4 regions of the Priestia sp. FSL H7-0729 genome follow, and region 3 is predicted to be linked to each of the others. Evidence: riboswitches for the same ligand, from Rfam matches in the RefSeq annotation. Region 3 holds a riboswitch; each other region holds the start of a gene.
The links. Region 3 has a riboswitch for thiamine pyrophosphate ahead of MHH93_RS00960 (thiamine phosphate synthase). Riboswitches for the same ligand answer to the same signal wherever they lie in the genome.
Positions count from the first base shown of each region.

Region 1: another riboswitch for thiamine pyrophosphate. It lies ahead of MHH93_RS20705 (ABC transporter substrate-binding protein); the one in region 3 lies ahead of MHH93_RS00960 (thiamine phosphate synthase).
Region 2: another riboswitch for thiamine pyrophosphate. It lies ahead of MHH93_RS11065 (ABC transporter ATP-binding protein); the one in region 3 lies ahead of MHH93_RS00960 (thiamine phosphate synthase).
Region 4: another riboswitch for thiamine pyrophosphate. It lies ahead of thiC (phosphomethylpyrimidine synthase ThiC); the one in region 3 lies ahead of MHH93_RS00960 (thiamine phosphate synthase).

Region 1 is NZ_JBBOTQ010000010.1:76,715-81,706, reverse strand. It holds gene MHH93_RS20720 (ABC transporter ATP-binding protein) at 1-608, opposite strand, end outside; gene MHH93_RS20715 (ABC transporter permease) at 648-1,406, opposite strand; gene MHH93_RS20710 (thiamine-binding protein) at 1,406-1,696, opposite strand; gene MHH93_RS20705 (ABC transporter substrate-binding protein) at 1,919-2,959, opposite strand; TPP riboswitch at 3,179-3,291, opposite strand; gene MHH93_RS20700 (phospholipase D-like domain-containing protein) at 3,536-4,936, shown strand.
Region 2 is NZ_JBBOTQ010000003.1:476,880-481,871, forward strand. It holds gene MHH93_RS11050 (pectate lyase) at 1-365, opposite strand, end outside; gene MHH93_RS11055 (radical SAM/SPASM domain-containing protein) at 715-1,590, opposite strand; gene MHH93_RS11060 (aspartate/glutamate racemase family protein) at 1,722-2,420, opposite strand; TPP riboswitch at 2,705-2,807, shown strand; gene MHH93_RS11065 (ABC transporter ATP-binding protein) at 3,026-3,730, shown strand; gene MHH93_RS11070 (ABC transporter permease) at 3,717-4,529, shown strand; gene MHH93_RS11075 (ABC transporter substrate-binding protein) at 4,683-4,992, shown strand, end outside.
Region 3 is NZ_JBBOTQ010000001.1:212,898-217,889, forward strand. It holds gene MHH93_RS00950 (hypothetical protein) at 1-634, shown strand, start outside; gene MHH93_RS00955 (ABC-F family ATP-binding cassette domain-containing protein) at 773-2,323, shown strand; TPP riboswitch at 2,399-2,508, shown strand; gene MHH93_RS00960 (thiamine phosphate synthase) at 2,703-3,404, shown strand; gene thiO (glycine oxidase ThiO) at 3,419-4,654, shown strand; gene thiS (sulfur carrier protein ThiS) at 4,651-4,854, shown strand; gene MHH93_RS00975 (thiazole synthase) at 4,857-4,992, shown strand, end outside.
Region 4 is NZ_JBBOTQ010000016.1:51,141-56,132, reverse strand. It holds gene thiC (phosphomethylpyrimidine synthase ThiC) at 296-2,113, opposite strand; TPP riboswitch at 2,496-2,609, opposite strand; gene MHH93_RS24660 (IclR family transcriptional regulator) at 2,758-3,501, opposite strand; gene MHH93_RS24655 (alpha/beta hydrolase) at 3,861-4,886, shown strand.

The sequences.
Region 1 (4,992 bases), on a different contig from region 3:
TCCAGCAGCATCAGCTCCTGCGGACTAAGCAGGGCGCGCAGGAATGCAGCGCGTTGCTGCATACCGCCTGACAGCATATGCGGGTATGCCTGCTCGAATCCGGCAAGACCCACGCTGCTTAACCATTTTCGAGCCTCCGCAAGTGCTTCGGCCCGGGGAGGAGCGCTTGAAGCTACTTCACCAGCAAGCAGTACATTGTCTTCAATGGTGCGCCAAGGGAAAAGGGCAGGCTGTTGTGGCATATAACTGATCTTGCCGCGTTGGCCTGTAACATCGTGACCGTTCATGAGCACTTGCCCTTCCTGTGGCTTCAGCAAACCACCGATGATATGGAACAGGGTGCTTTTGCCACAGCCGGATGGACCAACGATAGCGACAAACTCACCTTGCTTCACAGTTATGGACAGGCCGTACAGAACCGGTAGCCTGCTCCGTCGTTCCCGGAATGATGCATGAACATTTACGACGTCCAGTGCAGGTGGGACCGTAGCAACAGTTGTATTTGTCGGTAGACCAGGATTAGCCGAGTGAAGTTTTTCACCGTGCTCTGGTTCCAATGCGCGTGCTCCCCGTTCAGGCTGGACGTGTTCGTCCTGTTGCCGATTCATATGATCATCACTTCCTAATATATAGACTTACATGCTTCATTATCGCTTCTGTGGACGCCAGCGCACGAGCAGCTTCTCCAGCAGCGCGATGAGCAGGAAGAGCAGCAAGCTGAGCGCGACAATAATCATGATTGCGACAAATAGCCGATCTGTGCGATAAGCTGACTTTTGCAACATCATATAATAGCCAATGCCCTTGTCTGCACCAATCCATTCGGCAATGATGGCACCCATCACGCTATAGGTAGCGGCGATTTTGACACCGGAGAACACGGATGGCAGAGCATGAGGAAGCTCCAGTTTCCAGAAGATATGATGACGTTTCGCACCAGCCATGCGCATGTAGTTCATCATCGCCGCATCGGTACGGGTCAAGCCGTCCATCGCAGCTACCGCAACGGGGAAGAAGCAGACCAGTATGATGGTAATCAGCTTGGGCAACAGCCCGAATCCGAACCAGATTAACAGGAGCGGCGCGAGCGCGATGGTCGGAATATTTTGACTAAGAATAAGTAATGGATACAGGGCCGACTTGAGAAAAGGGACCAGATGCAGCACCATTGCGATCAGTAATCCAACCGCTGTGCCGGCTGCGAATCCGATCAGGGTTAACTGAATGGTTGCGGAAGCGTGCATGCCAAGCCGTTCGGCCTGGGTTGCCGCTTCGCGGGCGATGTCGGACGGTGCAGGCAGCATCCATTTCTCGATATGGAACAGGGAGACAGCTCCTTGCCATAGGGCTATAAAGAGAATAACCGCCACAATGGGCGGCCATACACTTTTGAAATAGGCAGGCATTAGCGATACTTCTCCGTCAGGGTATCCATGCTGAAGCCAGTAGGGCTATGGGCGATTTTGATCTGGGAGATGATGCTTGGGCTGCCAGCCTCCACAAGTACCTCGTGCATCTTGCGGACAACCTCCAGCAGTTCCTCCAATTCCCCCTCCATCGTGGTGTCGAGCGCGTTCACCTGATATTTTAGACCGGATTGCTGAATAACTTCAATGGCGCGATCTACGTAAGGATAAGAGTTCTCGCCATTTGGCGTTTTCGGAATAACCTGAATGCTAAGCAGTGTGCTTGCCATGAGAGATCACGGCTCCTTTCGTGATATATAAAATGAACCAATGACTGTTACACTTGCCACTTCGATGACAGAATAACCTTCCAATCGCTGTTATCCCCAGATTTTTTGATTCCCTTTCTCTAAGGGAAAATCCGGTGATAAAGGCGACCGCTTCGCTTTTTCACGTTATTTCTGTCCTCTCCGTCCTCGTGTAAATATTAAGTTCGTTTTATATGAGAAATTTTATTGGGGTAAAAAATCGTTTGTATATGCTTTGCTCACGTCGACCTGTTCATCCAGCAGTTTTTTGCTAAACATCCAGTCGGTGTAGTTCTGCCATACTTCCTGTTTCTGTTCTCCCCAGCGCGGGGCATCATCCGTGTATTTTGGACTCAGCCATTTCTGGCTTGCCAGTACCAATTCCTTGTCCAGATCCGGTACAGCCTTGATCAGAATGTTCGCTGCTTCTTCTGGATGATCAATTGCGTATTGATACCCTTCGGAAGTGGCTTTCAGGAATGCTTTCACCAGTTCAGGGTCGTTCTCAATCGTCTGCTCGTTCGTCACGAGGACAGGCGTGTAGTAATCCAATGCATCTGAATAATCCTTCACATACAACATGTCGATCGGTTCCCCGCGCAGTTCGGCTTCAATACCCGTCCAGGCGTAGAAGATCCATGCAAAATCAATGTCCCGTTTCACAGCGGTGAAAAAGTCAGCGTCACCCATGTTAATGTTTTTCACTTTGGATACATCGGCGCCTTCGCCTTCCATAATGGATTGCATCACGGCTTCTTCCACAGGGGAGCCCCAGCCGCCATAGGTTTTACCTTCAAAATCTTTCGGTGATTTAATATTCCGATCTGCCGGAGCAGCAAACCCGGATGTATTATGCTGAATAACCGCTGCGATGGAGACGAGTGGAACCCCTTGTGTACGGGCTTGCGTTACACTTTCCTGATAACTTACGCCAAATGGCACTTCATTCGATGCAACCATTGTATCTGCGCCGCCGGCACCTGGCTGGACAATCTCCACATTCAAGCCTTCGGCCTTATAAAAACCTTGATCTACAGCTGCATATAAGCCGGTATGATTCGTATTTGGTGTCCAGTCGAGTACGACTTTAATATCCTTGAGGGCTGCGTTGTCACCTTCGTTGCTGCTCTCCGTATTTGTGTTGCCGTTCTGTTCAGCCGGGGCAGCTTCTTTACCGCCACATGCGGCCACAGTCACCAGTAGTACACATAAGAGCAACAGTCCCATTGTTTTACGCCATTTCATCTGTGATTCTCTCCTTCGGTATGTCCGGCCAGTGGCACGGGTACTCCTTGGCTTCATATCCAAGCTTCTTGCATAAATCGACAGATTTATACCAGCTATGATCCGGATAACGTCACTTTTTTTAGCTCTCTGGCTATATAAAAGAACATTAAAAAAGCGCCCCGTAATCCGGGACGCGTGCAGGCGTTAGAGAGGTGGCGTTCAGCCATAGGGCTGTGCCATTTCGATATACTCCGATTCCTACGCTGGCATGATCCAGATCAGGTCTAAGGGTTAGTATCTTGGTGGGATACACTCTCAGCCGGCCAATTCCGACTCCCCTGGGAAACTATGAAGTTACGGGCATTACTAGGTGTAATTATAGGCCAGAGGCCCAGTCGTGTCCAGTCAGGAACTGGATGGGAACGGATTTAGGGTCATCGTCTACTTGCTTCTCAGCCGCTTCGGTGATTAGTTTTTGATCGTTTGGCCTTGAGCCGAGCAGCTTGATTCATTTAAACAACATAATTTAGAGACAAAAGGAGATAGTACTGCTATATCAATAATTACTTTTACATAAAAATGGGGGAGTACTGAATGATCCTTAAAACCATAATCGCAATGATTCTGTGTTATAGTGCCTACGTTTTTTTCACAGCCTACCTTTTATTTTTGGTTCCGTCTCCATCTGCTATCGAAAATACGGATATGCAAAAATCGTTAACAGAAGGAAGTACAACAGATCGCGTAATGCTCCTGGAGGACGGCTTTCAATCGGGACAGGTGAGAATCCAGACCATTCGAGAGGCGAAAACAAGCATCGACCTGGCCTATTACTCCATTCAAAAGGGAAAAACATCTCAGCTTTTTTTTGCTGCTTTATTCGATGCGGCTGATCGGGGTGTTCAAGTTCGAATCATTTTAGACGGGATTTTTCATAGCATGCGCGGAGAATTGCGTGATATTCCAGATGCCATTGCAGCTCACCCCAATGTGGAATTAAGATATTATGAACCGCTCCACCTATTTATGCCATGGACATGGCATAACCGTCTGCATGACAAGATCCTTCTTGTCGACAACACATATGGCATCATTGGCGGCCAAAATATTGGTGATAAATATATGGCATTGCACCCCCCAAAAGACTATGTTTTTGATCGGGATGTCCTTGTTTACAATCCAAACGATAATACGAACAGCACGGTTGTTGAAATGAAACAATATCTAGATCAGTTATGGAACCATCCATTCACCAAACCAGAAAAACATGCAAAACGTCAGCATCATGCAAAAGGGTTAAAAGAGCTGGCTCAGTTGGCTGATTTATATATAAAAGCCCAGGCTCAGAGTGATCCTTTTGTTAAAGAGTTACCGAAGGAATGGGCTCGAGGAGCGCTTCATTCCGACCACGTTGCTTTCATTCACAATCCAATTAAAAGGCTGTATAAAGACCCCATCATGTGGAGGACATTTGTTCATTTCGCCAATCAAGCAAAGTCGAAAGTGTACCTTCAGACGCCATATGCCATTCCTACCAAGAAAATGGAGAAAGCCGTACATCTGTCGATGAATCCAAAAGCAGAATGGGTCATGCTGACGAATTCAATCCAACAGACCCCTAACCCTTTGGCTTTCGCGGGATACTTAAGCACTAAAAAACGGTTGCTTGATACCAGTCTGGCTATATATGAATACGAAGGCCCTTATTCCATACACGGCAAATCATTTGTCATGGATGATTACCTCAGCATGGTTGGTTCGTATAATCTTGATCCCAGATCTGCCTTCCTCAATACCGAATCCGCTGTGGTCATTTCCGGTTCTGCATTCGCCAACCAACTAACAGAGGCTATGGATATCAAACGTGCACTTAGTACACTTGCGGTTAAAGGTGAACATCCAGCAGAATCTACGAATCAGAAAGGCGCTGTTTTCAAACAAATAGCAATCACAGCGTTATCCAAACTGTCTTTTCTCTGGAAATTTATGTTATAGAAAAAACCCACAATTTTTTGAGTTGAATTTTTGCTCCAGCTCATCAAAGCTTGCTT
Region 2 (4,992 bases), on a different contig from region 3:
GTAATGTTAACCGTTCCGGCAGACTTCAATGTCAGTGCATCCTCGCCCACGTCCTGCCAGACCACATTCGATATATTACAGTTGCCATAACAATGAACACCATCAGCAGCTGGTGATCCAATGTTTACGTTTTTGAGCGTGGCCCCTGCCTCCAGACGAAATACCGGTTTCTGATTCTCTGCTTGAGACCCGTCACCCAGTGTGGAGGGATTGGCTACAAATGTTTTACCTTGGCCGTCATAGGTCGTGCCCTTTGGAACCACAATGGTTGAATTTACAACGGTAGGTGCAGCCGCAGCCGGAACGGCACCAAATATAGAAGCAACCAAACCAGCGGACAGCAACAGCGTCAACATTTTTTTCATAACTTTATTCCTCCCTTATTCTCTCGTTATTTGATAGTGTACAAGCCTGAGCTTGTCCTAGAAGATCGTCAGAGGTGCACCTCTGTCCGACCCACAACCTAATCCTACCAAATAAGGAAGGTAACTAGAATAATCATTAGATCAGATATATCCTGACATCGCATAATGACTGTCATATCGGCATTTTCTGCAAGTCAGACCCTTGGAACAATATGCTGATATCAACCTCTGGTATGCTCATTTGTAACGTATATACCTCTGACTTTAATCCCCAGTAAATAAGAAAGATCACTACATTTGTCTCCAAATGTGTGATCTTGAATGGCTTCCGGCTTGCTGATATAAGATATCAGGCTCCGAATCTCTGACGGTAACCGCACTTTCGACACAACTCTTCCACAGCTTCGCGCTTGGAGAAGCCATATACCAGATTGTTCGCTCGTTCACCCTCAATAATCTCCGAGAATGACTTCTCGTGCACATTACCAAGGTTAATGACACCCTCACCATCAAGACAGCATGGAACCACCGTTCCATCTACAAGCACAGCTGCCTGACCACGCAATGCATGGCAGAAGCCTTTGCCGTCATCTTCAGGTGCATCCAGACTCGGCCACTGGAACTCATGGTCCTGATTCAGGTATACATTCGGGGCAATTTTGACCCCGCTGCCCGGAACTACTTTTTCCTCAATTCGGAAATCCAGATTGAATTCACGTTCCAATACTTCAAGGGTCTCCCGATTTCGATTCATCTGAGCATTCGTGAAGTTATCCTGCGTCAGATTCCACAGTCGGAATGAGATGATGACATTGTGTTTCACTGCCTCGTGTACAAAAGACAGAATGTTGCTCAGATATCCGTCACGGTCGGTTGAACCTTCATGCCCATCGAAGCTGTGCAGGGAGAAATTCATCTGCCGCAGCGCCGGTTTGCCGAGCAATTTATGCTGAGTCTTGGGCAATAGTGTACCGTTCGTTGTAATGTTCACCTTGAGTCCCTTCTCATGTGCGGAATCGAGCAACAGATCTATTTTGGGATGCAACAAGGGTTCACCTTTGACATGTAGATAAATATGATTGGTGTGTGGTTTAACTTGTTCCAGTATATTGTTGAAGACTTCAGGGTCAATGAATCCTTTGGCACGCTGCGTCTGTGGACAGAAGCTACACGCCAGATTACAGATACTTGTGATCTCAATATATACTTTTTTGAACGTTTTCAACTCGGGTCCCCATTCTGCCTAGGAGGGAGAACAATCCCACCTGCATTTTGTGATCCGGCCTATACGGGCCATCCCTATTATATCGAGTTCATGAGCCAAGGTAAATCAGAGAACAGGTTTATCGAGTTGAGTCAAAATGATTTGGTCAGTGCCAAATGAACAGATTCAATCGCATGAATACGTGTTGTATCAAATAACGGAACTTCTGAATCCTCTAGTTTTACTAATAATCCAATTTCGGTGCAACCTAATATGATTCCCTCAGCTCCATCATCAACCAGCCTTTGGATCACCTTTTTATAATACTCCCTTGATAAGGGCACAATTTTCCCTAAACATAATTCCTCATATATTATTTTATTGACAACTTTTCTATCCTCTTCATTCGGTATCAGAACCTTAATACCATTAAATTCAATTCGTTTTTTATAAAAGTCTTGTTCCATCGTATATTTTGTGCCGAGTAAACCAACCGTACTTATTTGGGACTTATGAATTTGATTTGCTGTTGAATCAGCAATATGTACGATGGGTAATGTCACTTTTTCTTCAATATGTTTAATCACTTTATGCATCGTATTTGTACAAATTACAATCATTTCTGCTCCTGCCTTTTCCAAAGACTGAGCAGCATTCCCCAATAATTCACCAGCACTTTCCCAATCACCTTCAGCTTGATAACGCTCGACTTCTTCAAAATCCACGCTATATAAAATGCACTTGGCTGAATGCAATCCTCCCAATTTATTTTTCACTTCTTCATTAATAATTCGATAATATTCTAACGATGACTCCCAGCTCATACCACCAATAAGGCCAATCGTTTTCATATACACTCCACCTTCCATTGAATACATCCCGAAAGCAGTATATAGAAATTTAATAGATATTGTACCGTATCTACCTGATTAAATAAACCTGCCCCAGTAAGAGGAATAGAGGGACCTGGAGCAATTCCGGCAACGGATTATTGCTTCTACCCGAATGATCTGGCTGTACAATCCAAATAATCTGACCGGAACCATTTTCAGATCAGTACTCACATTCTTTCCGAGCGCCCCTTTACATTCCACTTGAATGTGATATATGCTGAACACACAACTGCATATCTTGAACAATGCACTAGGGGAGCCTTACGGCTGAGACGAATCGAATGATTCGGACCCTTTGAACCTGATCTGGATCATACCAGCGGAGGGAAGTGGAGCGGCCTTTTGGTAAGTGGAATTTTTCATGTATGTGAAGATAAATTGCGAATTTAACTTACAGACCCACTCATTTCTCCGGAAATGGGTGGGTCTTTTTATGCTCTTTTGCAGAGCACAAGATGCCGTTGTAATTCCAGCAGTCTGACATCAAGGAGTGAGGATCAGATGACCAACCATGTAACGATGAAGAACGTTAGCTTCGCTTTTCCCGAAAAAAAGATTTACCCGTGCTCGCCAATGTGTCGTTTCAGATACAACCAGGAGAATTTGTCTCGCTCATCGGCTCCAGCGGATCAGGAAAAAGCACGCTCTTCAAGCTGCTCGCAGGCTTGCTTGAGCCAACCGTTGGCACCATTGATATAGCTGATGTGCCGCGAGGAGAACGGCTCGGACGAGTCGCCTATATGCCGCAGAAAGATCTGCTATTGTCCTGGCGGACCGTATTGGAGAACTGCATGCTGCCTGCGGAGTTGGCACCCGGCCGACAGGACAAAGACAAGCTACGGGCCAATATCATGGCAGGATTGGCAAGGTTCGGCCTGTCGGGTTATGAACAGGCCTATCCAGATGAATTGTCCGGCGGCATGCGGCAGCGGGTGGCACTGCTTCGTACCATGTTCACAGGCGGTCAGCTCATGTTGCTGGATGAACCCTTCGGTGCACTCGACGCCTTAACCAAACGAGAAATGCATCGCTGGTTGTTGGAGCTGTGGGAGGGCTTTGGCCAAACGTTTCTGTTCATTACACATGACATCGAAGAAGCCCTGCTGCTCAGTGATCGGATTATCCTGTTAACTCCAGGAGGGCATGGTCCGCAGTTACGGGAGATGACTGTTCCTTTGCCACGTCCAAGACATTCGGACATGATCTACGAACCAGCTCTCGTGCAGATGAGACGACAACTGGAGGATCAATTTCATGCAAAGGGATAAAGGTAAGGCTAGCGTCTGGACGTGGTGTTTGAAGTGGCTTTCCCAATATGGTCTGTTTATTGTGCTCATGCTCTTATTACTGGCGATCTGGGAAGCGATTGTGCGTATGGGATGGGTGCCTTCCTTCATCATTCCCGCGCCAACGGCCATCGCAGGCTCACTGGTTGAGCATCGTCGTCTGCTGCTGACCATACATCTGCCTGCGACCTTTATGGAGGTTGCTGTTGGTTTTGGAATATCCATAGTGACCGGAATTACCCTAGCAACAGGCATGCATATGAACCGATCGATTGAAAAGGCGTTGTATCCCTTTATCGTGATCAGTCAGACCATCCCGTTGATTGCCCTGTCCCCCGTATTCATCCTGTGGTTTGGCTACACATTGTGGAGCAAGGTCGCCGTGGTGTTCCTGATTGCGTTCTTCCCCATTGTAGTCAGTACATACGATGGACTCCGCCAAGGCGATCCGGAACAGCGTGAACTGCTGCTCACCATGGGCGCCAGCAAGTGGGATATTTTCCGCAAACTCCAGGTTCCGCTGGCACTTCCCTCTTTTTTCTCGGGTCTAAAGATGTCTGTAGTGTATTGCGTGGTTGGGGCAACGATTGGCGAATGGCTCGGTGGCAGCAAAGGTCTCGGATACTTCAGCCGCCGCATGTCCAGCAACATGAACACGGATGCCATGTTTGCTGCTATTTTGCTGTTATCCCTGCTTGGGATCGTTTTGTTTGTACTGATTGCCTGGCTGGAGAAACGGTTTAACACACGGCGGCATGGAGGCAAAAGAAAGACTGGATAATCTTCGAGAGTGAACCCGATTTAATGATAGGAAGTATGATTTCCAAACACCTTTTTCACATATCAGCAATTGTGTTTCAGTCATCACGTTGCCCGTTAACATCCTGCTGTTCATTTCCTACAAACCAAAACGATGAAATGAGGAACTTCATTTATGACTAACAAAGGTATATACTCCCTGCTTCCCATTATGCTCATAAGCCTGTTGCTGATCGTTAGCGGATGTGGCACCACAGGCGCCAGCCAAAATACGCCAACAACAGATTCGAAAACCAATGCACAGCAAGCAGACTCGCCTGTAACAGACCCGGCATCAGCTGCTAAAGATAAACTGTCCATCATGCTCGACTGGTACCCGAATGCAGTACATTCCTTCATCTATGTGGCCCAGGAAAAAGGATACTTTGCAGATCAAGATCTCGATGTCGACATTCAGATGCCTGCGGATACCAATGATTCACTCA
Region 3 (4,992 bases):
TTATATGTTATCAACAGAAACAGAGTTGACAGGTAACCGTGATGATTCTTTCAGGCAAGTGTGGAGCCCCAAAAGACCTTATACATATTCCGATTCAAATGGTAGCAGCATTAACTTTACACTGGATGACTACGTATATGCTTACGATGCAAACGCAGGGAAATGGATTGAGGGATTCCAAAAAGAACTTGCTGCTAGCTCTCAGATTCCTTTACTTCAAAATGCCGACGTATTTGAGCAAGTTAGACGAAGCCGAATTGTAACTAGTGTGCAGGATGATCTGGCTGATGTGATTAACCGTCATAATGAGTTTGCCAGAAAGAACGGTATTTCCTATACATTTACGATGCCCTTGATTGCACAAGAAGATTGGTATAACTCCATTAACGATACAGGGATTATGGCTTTTATCCAGGGGATCGGTGTGGGTGACCAGAAGATCAACAATTATGCGATTGGTGGAGGCAGACTTGTAAAGAAAACAGCCATCGTAGGTGGAGTAGATCCATTAACGGGTATTAAGTACTACTATCCCTCCACATGTGGTAATGGTTACCGTGCCGAAGAAGTGTTCACAGACGCAAGACAAGCAGCTGCACAAGGCTATTTCGAATATAACTGCTCTAATCGTTAGGGTAGCCTGTATGACAAAATCTTGGAAGAGGTTCATGAACTGTTTACATTACTTTCAGAAAAGACGGGACCTGTGCTAGAATAGGGTTTCGGAACCATAATAAAAGTAATGTCTAATAGATAGGAGCAACCTCATCTTATGAGTTTATTGTCAGTAGAGAACGTGAGTCACAATTTTGGAGATCGCACGTTATTTAAAAATGTATCGTTTCGTTTGCTCGCCGGAGAGCGCGTAGGACTTGTGGGTGCCAATGGTGTAGGTAAATCTACATTAATGAACATCCTTACCGGTAAATTGCTTAAAGACAGTGGAAAAGTGGAATGGACACCTAAGGTCCGTTATGGATATCTGGATCAGCACACGAAGCTTACACCAGGCAAGACGATTCGTGATGTGCTTAAGGATGCTTTCCTTCCGTTGCTTGAATTGGAAAAAGAAATGATGAATATTACAGACCAGATGGCAGATGCAGATCCAGATAAGCTGGAGCAGTTGCTGGAAGTGATGGGCGATATTCAGGAACAACTGGAACAGGGTGACTTTTATCTGATTGATGTAAAAGTGGAAGAGATGGCCAATGGACTTGGTTTGTCCGCAATTGGTCTGGATCGAGATGTCGCAGCTCTAAGTGGTGGACAACGTACCAAGGTGCTTCTTGCCAAGCTTCTGCTTGAGAAACCTACAGCTCTTTTGCTAGATGAGCCGACCAACTATCTGGATGTAGAGCACATTGAATGGCTGTCACGTTACCTGAAGGATTACCCGCATGCGTTTCTCTTAATCTCCCATGACACGGAATTCATGAATGAAGTCGTAAATGTCATTTATCATCTGGAATTTGCCAAATTAACGAGATATGCAGCGAACTATAACAAGTTCCTGGAGATGGCTGATATGAATAAAGCCCAGCATATTGATGCATACGAGAAGCAGCAAGAGTACATCAAGAAGCAGGAAGATTTCATTCAGCGTAATAAGGCACGTGCTTCAACTTCAGGTCGAGCGAAGAGCCGGGAGAAACAGCTGGACAGAATTGAACGTATTGATCGTCCAGATGAAGCAGCCAAACCAACGTTCAAATTCAAGGATGCCCGTGCGAGCAGCAAAACGGTCTTTGAGGGCATTGATTTTGAAATTGGATATACGTATCCTTTGCTGCCTAAGATGACAATGACAATTGAACGTGGTGAGAAAATTGCCATCGTAGGCTGTAATGGTGTGGGTAAATCTACACTGCTGAAAACCATTCTGGGCAAAATATCTCCACTCAGTGGAAAGACCTTTTTGGGAGATTATCTCGAAACGGCCTATTTTGAACAGGAAGTTCGTGCTGGCAACATCACGCCCATTGAGGATGTGTGGAATGAGTTTTCACATTTGACCCAGAATGAGGTCCGGGGTCATCTCGCTCGCTGTGGGTTGAAAAATGAGCACATTACCCGTCCGCTTAACATGCTTAGTGGTGGAGAGCAAGCCAAGGTTCGTTTATGCAAACTCTTGATGCGTGAAAGCAACTGGATTTTATTCGATGAGCCGACAAACCATCTCGATGTCACAGCCAAAGCGGAGTTGCAGCGTGCTTTGCAAGAATTCAAGGGAACGGTGTTACTTGTATCTCATGAACCTGATTTCTACGAGGGTTGGGTTACCAAAACATGGAATGTCGAAGAATGGTCCGAGAAAAACTAGAAGATTCAAGACCATGTTTAACAGAAATGACGGTGACAAAAAAATCCGTCTATGGTAACATAGGCTACAACTTCATATGAACACTAGGGGGGCCGCACGATGCGGCTGAGATGGAAGAATGCGATTCCGGACCCTTTGCACCTGATCTGGATCATACCAGCGTAGGGAAGTGGCGAGCGCGTTTCAGTGAATGACGTGAGCAAACGGTAACTCGAGAGGCTTTCAACCGTCTGCTTAGCGAATTGAAACATGCAGTTCCGTTTATAACGGTATGGCTATAAGTTCTATAGCTTTATTGGCACGAATTGAACTGTATGTATTAGTCAGTCATCTGATCCTATGATTACTACGCAGCCACTCCCCTACGGGAGTGGCTTTTTTGTGTTTTTATAGAATTTACACATGGAAGGAGAGGGATGGTACGGCATTTTCTCATGAACATGTTCACGAATCATTTGAATTGCATGTTGTATCTACGGGTGCAGGGGATCAAGCATCTTTTGTAAAAGCTGCAAAGGACGTATGGCCATGGGTGGATTATATTCACATACGAGAGAAACAACTCACATGGCAAAACAAGATTGCTTGGGCTGAAAATCTGCGTAGCGCTGGCATTCCCTCTTGTCGCATCGTTATCAATGGCTCAGAACTGCCTTCACAGAATGACATCTATGGCGGTGTACATTGGGCGCAAGAGGCTTTGCTCAAGTACAACTCCAATAATGATGTTAAAAGCAATGTGCGGCGAATTCGTCTGGGTGTATCTGTTCATTCCATCGAGGAGGCAAAAATTGCTGAAGAACGGGGAGCCGATTACCTTTTCTTCGGGCATATCTACTCAACCAACAGTAAACCTGATCTTGAACCAAGAGGGTTATATGCTCTTGATGAAGTATGCAGAAGTGTCTCCATTCCTGTCATCGCGATCGGAGGTATAAGGCCGGGTAACATTCATGCGATTCGCTCCGCAGGCGCACAGGGGGGCGCTGTGATCTCAAATGTATGGTCGAGCGATTCACCGGATCGGGCCGCTGCATCACTAAGGCAGGCTATCGTTGCTACAGGAAGTCTGAGCCGCTGAAAGGAGATGAGAGGATGAAAGAGATTGTAACGGGTCAGAACAGGAATCATCTCAGTCATCAACTGAAACCTGAACCGGAATCAAGAAGCAAGAGTGTTGCTGATAAACTGGATAAAATTTGTGCAGAAACGATTATTATAGGCGGGGGCGTTGTTGGTTGTGCCATTGCATATGAACTTGCTTCCCGAGGACAGGATGTACTGTTGCTGGAGCGTTCGGCGATTGCAGGAGGCACTTCTTGCGCAGCGGCTGGAATGCTGGCGGCAGATAGTGAGGATTTTGTTCATCCTTTGATGGCTAAGCTTGCCAGGCAAAGCAGGCAGTTGCTTATTGAGCAACAAGTGCTAATGGCTACCCTCAGCGAGGTAGAAGTTGGACTGCAACGCCATGGATTCCTCACCCCTTTTCGATCATACAGCGAATTAAGCCACTATAAGAACAATCGAAATTCTGGTTTGTCTGCTGATGAGGTGTGGTGGGATCGTTCCACTGTACAACAAGAGGCATCTTGGCTTAACAGAGATACGTATGGAGCCTACTACAGACCTTACGAGAGTGAGATTCTTCCAATCCATCTAACGAAGGCATACGCCGAATCCGCTCAAGCATTGGGAGCACGGGTTATCGAGGACATACAGGATATACGTGTGCAAGCAAACGAACATGGCGTCCAGGGGGTTACCACATCGATCGGCGAGATGAAATGTAAACACGTCATTATAGCGGCTGGATTACAGAGTGAAGAATTGATGAGACATGTAAATTTGAGCTTGCCTGTGTGGTCGGTAAAAGGTGAAATAGCCGCCGTTCAGTTCTCAGTTGAACATGCAGGGTACAGACCTGACAGAACGGTGTATGCAGAGGATATCTATATTGTTCCCAAAGCCAATGGCGAAGTTTGGCTTGGGGCAACCAGTCTGCCAGGCAGAACCGATCTGAACGTTTCTGTACAGAGTGTTCTGAAGCTGCTAACTGCGGCTACCCACTGGGTACCTGGGATGAAAGAAGCACGATTCATGCGAGCGTGGGCGGGCGTAAGACCGGCAACTCCAGATGGGCTGCCTTATATTGGTGCATGCAAGAGTATACCCGGGTTGTTCGCCGCCTGTGGACATTACCGCAACGGTATCTTGCTTAGTGCGATAACAGGCAGGCTTATCGCGGAGTTAATCGCTGGTAAAAGCTCGGAAGAACTCGGGATTGAGGTGCTGAGCCCTGAGCGATTGAACAGAGAGGGAGTGGTGCAGTGAATATCATCGTTAATGGCCAACGGATGGAGATTGATGACAGATTGAATCGAGTGGATAAACTGCTCCAATCATTGGACCTTCAAGTTAAGACTGTAGTTGTAGAGCTGAATAAGCATATTTTAACCCGCGAGTATCATGAAACGACGGCATTAAGAGAAGGCGATCGAATCGAGATTGTACATTTTGTAGGAGGCGGTTGATGATGTTAAACATTGGTAAATATACGTTTGAGTCCAGATTGTTGCTCGGAACAGGCAAGTTTTCGGATCTGGAAGTGCAAAGTCAGGCTGTGGAAGCATCTAAAACGGAAGTTTTGACCTTTGCTGTTCGTCGTCTGA
Region 4 (4,992 bases), on a different contig from region 3:
AACTAGTATGCGTTTCCTCTATATTGTTTTACTGTTTATAGCAGGTTTTTCCTGTTCCGCATTTCTATACGGAGGAGCACCAAAACTCAGTGACGCTCTTTTATTTGTTATCGCAGGAATTCTGTATAAGATATGGACCACTGACAGTCACAAAGCTAATTCTGAACAACACGGAGAGCGCTCATAGAGTTTAAAATCATATCATTGAATCAAAAAAAGCCGTTCTTCTCTGCAATGACAGAGAAGAACGGCTTTATCTCTATTTCAGACTGCCCAGTTTAAGCTGTACCGGCGCCTAGGAGCGTGTCCGATATTCCTCGGCCTTTTCCTGCATACCCGCTGCTACAGCCTCATTCTCGGACAATCCTTTATCCGCCGCAAAGGCACGGATGTCCTGCGTAATACGCATGCTGCAGAACTTTGGTCCGCACATGGAGCAGAAATGAGCTTCTTTGGCTCCTTCTGCTGGCAGCGTCTCATCATGGTAGGATAAAGCCCGTTCCGGGTCCAGTGACAGGTTGAACTGGTCTCTCCAGCGGAACTCGAAGCGCGCCTTGGACAACGCATCATCCCGGCGCTGGGCACGTGGATGGCCCTTCGCCAGATCGGCGGCATGAGCAGCGATCTTGTAGGCAATAACCCCTTCGCGTACATCATCCTTGTTAGGCAGGCCCAAATGTTCTTTTGGCGTAACATAACAGAGCATGGACGTGCCGAACCAGCCAATCATGGCCGCCCCAATGGCGGACGTGATGTGATCGTATCCTGGCGCAATGTCGGTCGTTAGCGGCCCAAGTGTGTAGAACGGTGCTTCTTTACATATCTCCATCTGCAAGTCTACATTCTCCTTGATCTTATGCATCGGCACATGCCCCGGCCCTTCGATCATCACCTGCACATCATGCTTCCACGCGATCTGCGTCAGTTCCCCAAGCGTAGCCAGTTCCGCCATCTGTGCTTCGTCATTGGCATCGTAGATACTGCCAGGACGAAGTCCATCTCCCAGTGAGAACGCCACATCATACCTTTTCATAATCTCGCAGATTTCTTCAAAATGAGTGTACAAAAAATTCTCCTGATGATGCGCAAGGCACCATGCTGCCATAATGGACCCGCCCCGAGACACGATGCCTGTCATCCGCTTGGCCGTCATCGGGATATAACGCAGCAGCACGCCTGCATGAATTGTAAAGTAGTCCACGCCCTGCTCTGCCTGCTCAATGAGTGTGTCACGGTACAACTCCCAGGTCAGCGCTTCCGCTTCGCCATTCACCTTCTCCAGCGCCTGATAGAGCGGCACCGTGCCAATCGGCACAGGTGAATTGCGGATAATCCACTCCCGGGTGGTATGAATGTTTTTGCCTGTGGACAGATCCATCACCGTATCCGATCCCCAGCGTACCGCCCAAGTCATCTTCTCGACCTCCTCCTCGATGGAGGAAGATACAGCGGAATTACCGATATTGGCATTGATCTTCACGTGAAAATGACGACCGATCAACATCGGCTCACTCTCCGGGTGATTGATGTTGGATGGCAGAATGGCCCGTCCACTCGCCAGCTCCTGACGTACAAATTCCGGCTCCACGCCCTCACGAATTGCGGCGAATTCCATCTCTGCCGTAATGACTCCCTGTCTCGCGTAATGCATCTGGGTCACACAACGTCCCGTCTGTGCCCGCAGCGGTTTGCCGCGCAATCCGGGGTACTCTTCGGCGCCGGCTCTCTTCCCTCCAGGCTTCAGTCCGTTATCCTCCGGTTTAACTGTACGGCCCTGATAAGCTTCGACATCGCCACGCTCTGTGATCCAACGGGTGCGCAGAGCTGGCAGACCTGCACGGATATCCGCATGGAATCCGGGATCGGTCATGGGGCCGCTCGTATCGTAGACACGCAGCGGTTCGTTATGCTCCACCCCTTGGGGAGTATTCGTGTCATGAAGGGCTATCTCACGCTCCGGAACAGCAATGTCCGGCCGTGAGCCCTGAATGTAGACTTTGCGGCTGCCCGGAAAGGGCTGAACCCGTCCGGCCGTTCCTGTTTCTTTTTCAACCTGCTGATCATTATGTCCCTGTTCCGTCGCTTGTTGTCCCGTTTGATGTCCTGTACTCATGTTCGCTTGTCTCCTCCTCAGTGTTTGTCGCTTGTTTGGTTGGTTTCATCATTAGCTCGCTTACGTACCTGTCCCAAATCATGCGCAATGCAGAGAAGAAAAAGCGATCCTACAGCAGACCAGCAGAGACATTTCATGTACAGTTCACAACAGACCCGAAATTAGCACATATCATGGATCTAAGCCAAGAAATCTCTTTTCCAAGCCCACTTTCGCAGGTTATTGAAAAAGCAGTCCATGGAGTGTGTGTTATATCGCCCGTTCACTGTAATAAAAAAAGCCGGTCCCCGAAGGAACCGACTTTTATGTCCATCACCAATAATGCTCCTGGTTGCAGCTCCTTATCGGGGACCTTCAAGAGTCACACATATGGTGGTTGTGGTCATATCGCCGATTACTTCCCTACGCTGGTATGATCCAGATCAGGTGCAAAGGGTCCAGAATCTCATGCGATTCCGTCTCAGTCCGGACAATTCGGACTCCCCCAGTAACGTTAACAAGTTGCGGCTTACATCAGCCGCCGTTCATATTCAATGAAGCTGGCCCCGCTGGGCCGTCCATTACAGAGTAGCGCAACCAAAACATAAAAACAACCTTTATATTCCAGATCACTAACTTCATTGGTGACAGACCTTACCTCAACATCAAGATAACATGAGCCCCATCTGTGTAGCAGCTTCCTTTAGCACAGGTGCGTATTCGTGCAAAGTCTCCTGCGAAAGTCGGCTGACAGGCCCTGAGACCGAGAGAGCAGCTGCAATATTGCCTCGACGGTCCATAATCGGTACAGATACCGCGGCAGCTCCCGGCTCACGTTCCTCATAACTCGTCGCATATCCGTTATCCCGTATATCTCCCATTTGCGCCAAATACACCGCGGGATCAATAAACACAGGCCATTCCGGCCCGTTCATCAGTTCCTCACGATCCTCGTCCGTGGCAAACGCCATCAAGACTTTGCTGGAAGCGCCCACGGACAACGGGAGTCTAACACCGACAGGAGCGACTCGGCGTATCGCCTGATCACTTTGCACAGCCTGAATCCGAATCCGTTCACTGCCATCCCGCAGGTACAGACTCACGGTCTCCCCCAATCGATCTCTCAGTCGCTCCATCGCAGGCAGCAGCAGAATCGCCGGATCATCACTGCGGGACATATGAGCTGACAGCTCCCAGATTCGGATGCCAAGTCGGTACTTCTCTGTTGCTGCATCGCGGATCACGAACCCTCGATCCTCCAGCGTAGCCATCAAACGGTGTACTGTACTTTTGTGCAATCCGATCTGGCTGGCAATTTCGGTAAGTCCCAGATCACTGCGTGTGGTAAAACATAATAATATATCCAGCGCCCGTTCAACAGCCCGGACGGTTAACTTGCGATCTTCCATGGCATAATGCCCTCCTCATGTTTCATCACATGAAACTTGGTTACATAAATTATATGAGAAACGGTCTCATCTGTAAACCAAAAAGAGCCAAAATTGAAATAAGCGTAAGCATAAATTGTTCCTTTTTATAAGACTTAATCCCCTGTAATTTACACACTAAGGTAATGTTACCCATATATCTTAAGAACTATATAACAATTGCGTAACAAATGCCCTCAATCAATTGACTTTGACTATATTGGAACATACGATAAAGATATATTATCTTAAGATATCGCTCTGAAGCAGGCTCTGAAATAAACGCAATTCTCTTTTCATGTCGTTGTTATCTTCAACTGAACTTCAAAGGAGGGGCATTCATGTATCCAACATCCCAGAGCGAAGCCCCGCTGCATACAAAAGTGTCCGATCTGCCCTCTTCGTTATCACCGAGGCTAATTCGGTTCAAACATATTATCGTAGCGTTGCTGCTCTCCGTTGTATTTTTTCTACTGTTTTGTTTTATTGCACTGCACGGTTATATCGCATGGGTATTATCCAATCCAACGGTAGCGCCTGTCTTCTCCAATCCAATGCAGGCCAAAAATATGAAATACGAAGACATTACGTTCCCGGCAGCAGATGGCAGTCGGACGATGCAGGGATGGTATATACCTGCTGACAATGCCGCAAGCAAAACAATTATTTTCAGTCACGGCTATGGTGCCAATCGTGAAGAAACATGGGTACCCATGTATGACCTGGCACACTATGCCCATCAACTTGGGTTCAACGTGGTCATGTTCGATTATGGCTTCGCCTCACAGGTGAACAAAGCTGTAGCCACAGGTGGCAAAGCGGAGTCTCAGCAATTACTGGGTGCCATCCAGTTCGCCAAGCAGCGCGGTGCGCAGGAACTGGTTGTCTGGGGTTTCTCCATGGGTGCCGGTACCGCGCTTCAAACCGGACTGATTACACAGGAAGTGGATGCGATGATTCTGGACAGTACGTTCCTGCTTGAGCCGGATACGCTGTACCACAACATTCATAACCAGATCGATCTCCCGCGTCAGCCTACACTGGAGATTATGAAGCTGTTGTTCCCTGTTCTGAATGGTACCGGATTGCAACAGATTCCTTACCAGGAAGTGAAAAAGGAAGATTATCCGTTCCCGATTTTCTTCATTCATGGTACGCAAGACGAGAAAGCACCTTACCCGATTGCAGAGCAACTCGCTGCCAACCAGACCAATCCGTATTCGGATGTATGGATCGTCCAGGATGCGCACCATGAATTGATCTTCCGGGAGCATCCAAAAGAATATCTGCGCCGTGTCTCCACGTTCCTGAGTCATGTAACGAAGACAAGCAGTGACGATGTGCAGAACACGAATAGTGGAGAATAACCTATCTAAATAAATTAAAATTCTGTTGATTCTTGAGCCCCTCCGGGGCTCTTTTTTTTGCAATCATAGGACAACAGGCTCGCGGAATATACTCTTGGGACGCATG